2 regions of the Streptomyces sp. CC224B genome follow, and region 2 is predicted to be linked to the other one. Evidence: riboswitches for the same ligand, from Rfam matches in the RefSeq annotation. Region 2 holds a riboswitch; the other holds the start of a gene.
The links. Region 2 has a riboswitch for S-adenosylmethionine ahead of QK440_RS20970 (aminotransferase class V-fold PLP-dependent enzyme). Riboswitches for the same ligand answer to the same signal wherever they lie in the genome.
Positions count from the first base shown of each region.

Region 1: linked by a shared signal. The riboswitch ahead of thrC (threonine synthase) and the one ahead of QK440_RS20970 (aminotransferase class V-fold PLP-dependent enzyme) in region 2 are both predicted to bind S-adenosylmethionine.

Region 1 covers NZ_JASCXL010000155.1:7,241-10,634, forward strand. Annotated here, with positions in the region: gene QK440_RS37540 (trehalose-6-phosphate synthase) at 1-453, opposite strand, end outside; gene QK440_RS37545 (glucosyl-3-phosphoglycerate synthase) at 726-1,712, opposite strand; SAM riboswitch class I at 1,881-2,034, shown strand; gene thrC (threonine synthase) at 2,028-3,380, shown strand.
Region 2 covers NZ_JASCXL010000051.1:29,016-32,409, forward strand. Annotated here, with positions in the region: gene QK440_RS20960 (Lrp/AsnC ligand binding domain-containing protein) at 1-77, shown strand, start outside; partial or broken gene QK440_RS20965 (glycerate kinase) at 295-465, shown strand; gene QK440_RS20970 (aminotransferase class V-fold PLP-dependent enzyme) at 396-1,826, opposite strand; SAM riboswitch class IV at 2,002-2,119, opposite strand; gene trpD (anthranilate phosphoribosyltransferase) at 2,230-3,294, opposite strand.

The sequences.
Region 1 (3,394 bases), on a different contig from region 2:
GTAGTCCTGCACGAGGACCGCCGCGCCGGGCGCCGCGCTCTCCGCGAGGGCCCGCGCGAAGGCCTGGTTGTACCGCTCGTAGGCGGCCCACTGCTCCCGGAAATCGGGGCCGAACTCCGGTTCCAGGGGCGTCTGGTAGAGCATGTGGTGCACGAACCACAGCACCGAGTTCGCGATGCCGTTGTACGCGGCCGCGTGCGTCTCGGCGTCGATGTCCAGCATGCGGACGCCGGGCTCGCCGACCCCGCGCCGCACCGCCTCGCGGTCGCCGTCGCCGAGCGCGGAGCACACCCACAGCGCGTTCGCCTCGTCGCCGATGGCGCTGAGGCCGGAGACGAGACCGCCGCCGCCCCGTCTGGCGGTCAGCTCGCCGTCCTCCCCGACGGCGTACGAGACGGGGCCGCGATTGGACGCGACGAGGACCTGGGCGGCGTCGGCATGTGCGGAAACCATGGAATCGAACCTAGCCGCTACCGCTTGTCCGTAAACGCCCAGGCGTACGACCGGCGGCGCCACCCGGAACAGTGACCGGTTCCCCACCCCCCGCGGCGGGGCGCAGGGGGCCGCGGGGTACGGACCGCAACCGACGGGACCGACAGAGCCGGCGGGACGGCCAGGACGGACGGGACCGGCAGAGCCGGCGGGATCGGCGGGGCGGCCGCGCGGTCGAAGGGCCCCCGGGGGCGGCCGAGGGCGGCCGGGCGCGGCGGGCCGCGGGTGTCCGGTCAGGCCGCGCGCCGCGCCACGTACTCCGCGATCTCCGCCATCGGCGGCCGCTCCTCCGTGTCCACCGCGTACGTCCGCGGCTCGAACCCGGACGCGCCCCGGACGAACTGCGTCAGCTCGGGCCGGACCAGGTGGCCGCGGGCGAGCCGGAGCTGGGCCGTGCGGTAGATCGCCGCCGCCATGCGGCCCAGCGCCTGCCCGTCCTGGTGCCGGTGCCGGCGCACCCCGACGTCGACCTGGGCGAGCGCGTCCAGGCCCACGGTGTGCAGCGCGTCCACGAGCAGCCCCAGCTCCACGCCGTACCCGACCGGGAACGGCAGCCGCTCCAGGAGCGACCTGCGGGCCGCGTACTCGCCGCCGAGGGGCTGGACGAAGCCCGCGAGCTGCGGCCAGTGCATGTTCAGGAGCGGGCGCGCCATCAGCTCGGTGACCCGGCCGCCCTGGCCCGCCGTCGCGCCCGAGGCGTCGTCGCCGGGGGTCTCGGAGCCGTCGGAGACCGTCAGCGGGCGGTCGTACATGGCCTTGACGAACTGCACGTCGGGCTCGGTGAGCAGCGGGCCGACGATGCCGGTCACGAAGTCGGCCGAGAACTCCTTCAGGTCGGCGTCCACGAACGCCACCACGTCGCCGCTCGTCACCAGCAGTGACCGCCACAGCACCTCGCCCTTGCCGGGCACGGCGGGCAGGCGCGGCAGGACGTCGTCCCGGCGCACGACCCGGGCGCCCGCGGCGCGCGCCACCTCCGCCGTGCGATCCCGCGAGCCGGAGTCCACCACCACGAGCTCGTCCACGAGCGGGGTCCGCTCGATCAGCTCGCGGCGGATCTCGGCGACGATCTCGCCGACGGTCCGCTCCTCGTCGAGCGCGGGCAGCACGACGCTCACCGTGGTGCCCGCCGCCAGCTTCGCGGCGGCGAGGCGGTCCAGGGGGCGGTCGGCGACCGACCAGGAACGCCGGCTCAGCCAGCGCTCGACCTCTTCCAGCACGCGCCACTCCTCCTCTCGGCCGTCCGGTGTGACCCATCTCGCGGTTCGGACGACTATCTCAACGGTCCAGGGCTTCGGTTACAGTCTTGAACAACGCCGGTGACCATCGCATGTCGGGGTCCCCGGCCGTCCCGGGCGTTCCTGACGCCCGGCACCACAACCACATACCGCTCATCCAGAGGGGCAGAGGGACACGGCCCGTTGAAGCCCCGGCAACCCTCCAGTCGGTCTCGTACGACGCCATCGGCGCACCGCGAGGCTCCCGGCTAGGGAAGGTGCCAATTCCGTCTCACGGCGAGATGCGTCGTGAGGAAGATGAGGAGAAAGGGCCTCGCCTCCATGGCTGTGCAGACCGTCGCCACCCCTTCCACGCCCGCCGACACGTCGTCCGGTACATCCGGTACGGGCGCCGCCGTCGACCTCGGTCCCGCGTCCGGCCTCACCTGCCGCGAGTGCGGCACGCTCTTCCCGCTCGGCCCGATCTTCGCCTGCGCCGAGTGCTTCGGCCCGCTCGAAGTCGCGTACGACCTGCCGGAGGGCGACCCCGAGGCGCTGCGCAGGACCATCGAGTCCGGCCCCGCGAACATCTGGCGGTACGCCCCGCTGCTGCCCGTCCCCGCCGACGTCGCCGACAAGCCGAACCTCAACCCGGGCTGGACCAAGCTCGTCCAGGCCGACAACCTGGCCCGCGAACTCGGCGTCGAGCAGGGGAAGTTGTTCGTCAAGGACGACTCCGGCAACCCCACGCACTCCTTCAAGGACCGCGTCGTCGCCCAGGCGCTCGAGGCCGCGCGCGCGTTCGGCTTCACCACCCTGTCCTGCTCCTCCACCGGCAACCTCGCGGGTGCCGTCGGCGCCGCCGCCGCCCGCGCGGGCTTCCGCTCCTGCGTGTTCATCCCGCACGACCTGGAGCAGGGCAAGGTCGTCATGGCCGCGGTCTACGGCGGCGAGCTCGTCGGCATCGAGGGCACGTACGACGACGTGAACCGCTTCTGCTCCGAGCTCATCGGCGACCCGCTGGGCGAGGGCTGGGGCTTCGTCAACGTGAACCTGCGGCCGTACTACGGCGAGGGCTCCAAGACCCTCGCCTACGAGATCTGCGAGCAGCTCGGCTGGCGACTGCCGGACCAGCTCGTCGTCCCGATCGCCTCCGGCTCCCAGCTCACGAAGATCGACAAGGGGCTGAAGGAGCTGGTCAAGCTCGGCCTGGTCGAGGACAAGCCGTACAAGATCTTCGGCGCCCAGGCGACGGGCTGCTCGCCGGTCGCCGCGGCGTACAAGGCCGGTCACGACGTCGTGCGCCCGCAGAAGCCGGACACCATCGCCAAGTCCCTCGCCATCGGCAACCCGGCCGACGGCCCCTACGTCCTGGACATCGCCCGCCGCACCGGCGGCGCCGTCGAGGACGTCGACGACGCCCGCATCGTCGACGCCATCAAGCTGCTCGCCCGGACGGAGGGCATCTTCGCGGAGACCGCGGGCGGCGTGACGGTCGGCGTCACGAAGAAGCTGATCGAGGCGGGGCTCCTGGACCCCTCCCTCACCACGGTCGTCCTCAACACCGGGGACGGCCTGAAGACCCTGGACGCGGTCGCCGGGACGTCGCAGGCGACGGCGACGATCCGGCCGAGCCTGGACGCGTTCCGCGCGGCGGGGCTCGCGGGTTAGCCCCGCGGGGCCCG
Region 2 (3,394 bases):
CGGACACGCACGTCGCGTTCCGCACGTACTCCCAGCACGACCTGGAGGCGGCGTTCGCGATCGGCCTCGACTCCTAGGCCCTGCCCGGCAGACTCCGCGCGGGGCGTCCACATCCCGCCCCTTCCCGAAACCACGGGGCTCCGCCCCCCCGGACCTCTGTCATCGCGCCGGCGCGCTCGTCCTCAAGCGCCGGACGGGCTGGACATTTCTCCCGCGGCCACAGCTGCGGATCTCAGCCGCGCTCGGCGGAAGAATCCAGCCCGTCCGGCGTTTGAGGACGACGCGCGAAGCACCCCGGTGACGCTCACCGAGGCGCTCGGCCGGGGGGCCGAGTTCCCCATCGACGCCACCGAGCGGGCCCTGCGGGTGATCGTGCTCGGCGCACGCCTGCCGGGTCAGGCGGCGGTGGCCTCGGCGGTGGCGGCGCCGGTGTCGGGTACGCAGCGTCCGTCCACGGTGCGGTAGCTCCACCGCGCGCCGTCGCGGACCAGCTCCCTGACCGCGCGGACGAACCGCTCGACGTGCTCGTCGGGGGTGCCCGCGCCGAAGCTCACCCGGATCGCGTTCAGCGACCGCTCGCCGGGCGCGGCCTCCGGGGCACCGCACTCACCGGGCTCGTCGGGCGCGCCACCGAGGAGCGTGCGCACCAGCGGGTGGGCGCAGAACAGGCCGTCGCGGACGCCGATGCCGTACTCGGCGGAGAGCGCGGCGGCGAAGTGCGAGCTGTTCCAGCCGTCCACCACGAACGAGAGCACCCCCACGCGGGGCGCGTCGTCCCCGAACAGCGAGAGCACCCGCACCTCGGGCACCTCCGCGAGGCCCGCGCGCACCTTGCCGATCAGGTACCGCTCGCGCGCGACCAGCGTCTCGAAACCCGCATCGGTCAGGGCCTTGCAGGCGGAGGCGACGGCGTAGGCGCCGATGACGTTCGGCGAGCCGGCCTCGTGCCGCGCGGCGGTGTCGTGCCACTCCACGTCCACTCCCCCGTCGGCGCGGCGCGCCACCGCCCGCGAGGCGCCCCCGCCGGCCAGGTAGGGCTCGGCGGCGCGCAGCCAGTCGGCCCGCCCGGCGAGCACCCCGGAGCCGAAGGGCGCGTACAGCTTGTGCCCGGAGAAGGCGACCCAGTCGACGTCCGACTCCGCGATCTCCACGGGGTGGTGGGGCGCGAGCTGTGCGGCGTCGAGGACGACGCGGGCGCCGTGCGCGTGCGCGGCGGCGGTGAGTTCGCGCACCGGCCACAGCTCACCGGTGACGTTCGAGGCGCCGGTCACGCAGACCAGGGCGGGCCCGTGGGGGTCGCGGGCGGCGAGGGCCCGCTCCAGGTTCCGCACGGCCTCGTCGGGCGTGCGGGGCGCGTCCAGGTAGGTGACGCGCGCGTCGCGCCACGGCAGCAGCGAGGCGTGGTGCTCGGTCTCGAAGACGAAGACCTGGCAGTCGGCGGGGAGGGCCGCGGCCAGCAGGTTCAGCGAGTCCGTGGTGGACCGCGTGAAGATCACCTGGTCGTCCTCGCGGCAGCCGAGGAACGCGGCCACGGCGGCGCGGGAGTTCTCGAACAGGTCGGTCGAGAGCTGCGAGAGGTACCCGGCGCCGCGGTGCACGCTGCCGTAGTACGGCGCGTACGCGGCCACGTCGTCCCAGACCCGCTGGAGCGCGGGCGCGCTGGCCGCGTAGTCGAGCGCGGCGTACGTCACCTCGCCGCCGGTGACGAGGGGGACGGTGACGTCCCGGCCGAGCACCGGTAGCGGGGCGGCGCAGCAGGGGTCGGCGGTCTCGGCGGCGACGGCGGTCGTGGTGGCGGCGGTGGCGGCGGCAGGGCGTGCGGACATGGCGAACTCCCGTACGAGGCAGGCGAGTTCACTGCGCGGGCGGCGGCGACGACCGGCGGCGCGGCGCAGTGACGAAAGGGGAAAAGGGTGCGCGGAAGAGGGGCGACGAGGCCCTAGCGCATTCGCTTGCTCACGAGACTGCTCCCTTGAGGACCAGGACCCCAGGGTTGCGAGGGGTCCGCGCTTGCGGTGGACCTTGCTGTCCACCGCCTGGTCTTCACCCGGGGCACCCCGCCACGGACGGAGGGTTGCCGGACAGCGGGCCGGGGCCGTAGTCGCTGTCACTCATGACCTGCGCAGCATCTTGCCACACGATCTTCGCGGCGCAACACCGCGGTCCAGGATGCGGACTGCGGTGTGCGCCACACCCGGCCGGGCCCGCGGTCACGGGCCCGGCTCGCGGTCAGCGGTTGCTGGCCGCCACCCAGCGCGCCAGCGCGCTCCGCGCCGCGCCCGAGTCGATCGACTCCGCCGCCCGCGCCATCCCGGTGCGGATCCGCTCCGTCAGGGGGCCCTCGCCCGGCTCCAGGGCGACCAGGGCCGCCGCCGAGTTGAGCAGCACCGCGTCCCGCACGGGGCCGGTCTCGCCGTCCAGGAGCCGCCGCGCGACCTCCGCGTTGTAGGAGGCGTCGGCGCCCCGCAGCGCCTCGACGGGCACCAGGCCGATGCCGACGTCGCGCGGGTCGAAGGCCTCCTCGCGGACCTGCCCGTCCCGCACCACCCACACCCGGGAGGTGGCGGTCGTGGTGAGCTCGTCCAGGCCGTCGTCGCCGCGGAAGACGAGCGCCGAGGAGCCGCGCTCGGCGAGGACGCCGGCGAGGATCGGCGCCATCCGCGCGTCCGCGACGCCGGTGGCCTGGGCGCGCACCCTGGCCGGGTTGGTCAGCGGGCCGAGGAAGTTGAAGGTCGTCCGGATGCCCAGCTCGCGCCGCGCGGGCGCCACGTGGCGCAGCGCCGGGTGGAACTTGACGGCGAAGCAGAAGGTGATGCCGGCCTCGTCCGCGACCTCCCGCACCCGCTCCGGGGTCAGCTCCAGGTTGACGCCGAGCTTCTCCAGGACGTCGGAGGCGCCGGACGCGCTGGACGCCGCGCGGTTGCCGTGCTTGACGACCCTGGCGCCGGTCCCGGCGACGACGATCGCGGACATGGTCGAGATGTTGACGGTCTTGGCGCCGTCGCCGCCGGTGCCGACGATGTCGACGCTCGGCCCCGGTACGTCGATGACGTGGGCGTGCTCGTACATCGCCCGGACCAGGCCGGAGATCTCCGCGACCGTCTCGCCCTTGGCGCGCAGCGCGACGGCGAAGCCCGCGATCTGCGCGTCGGTCGCCTCGCCGCGCATGATGCGGTCCATCGCCCAGGCCGTGTCGTCGGCGCTCTGGTCTCGGCCGTCCAGCAGGCCGTTCAGCACGTCGGGCCAGGAACGGCCCGCCGCGGTGTCGCCTCCAGCGGGGGTCACAGCGCTCATAGCCGCTCCTGAGTTCGTCCGTACGGGAGAAGGGCCCCACCGGTGGGGGCGCGGTCCCACCCTATCCAGCCCGGGGACGGCGAAGAGCCCCGTCCGGTCC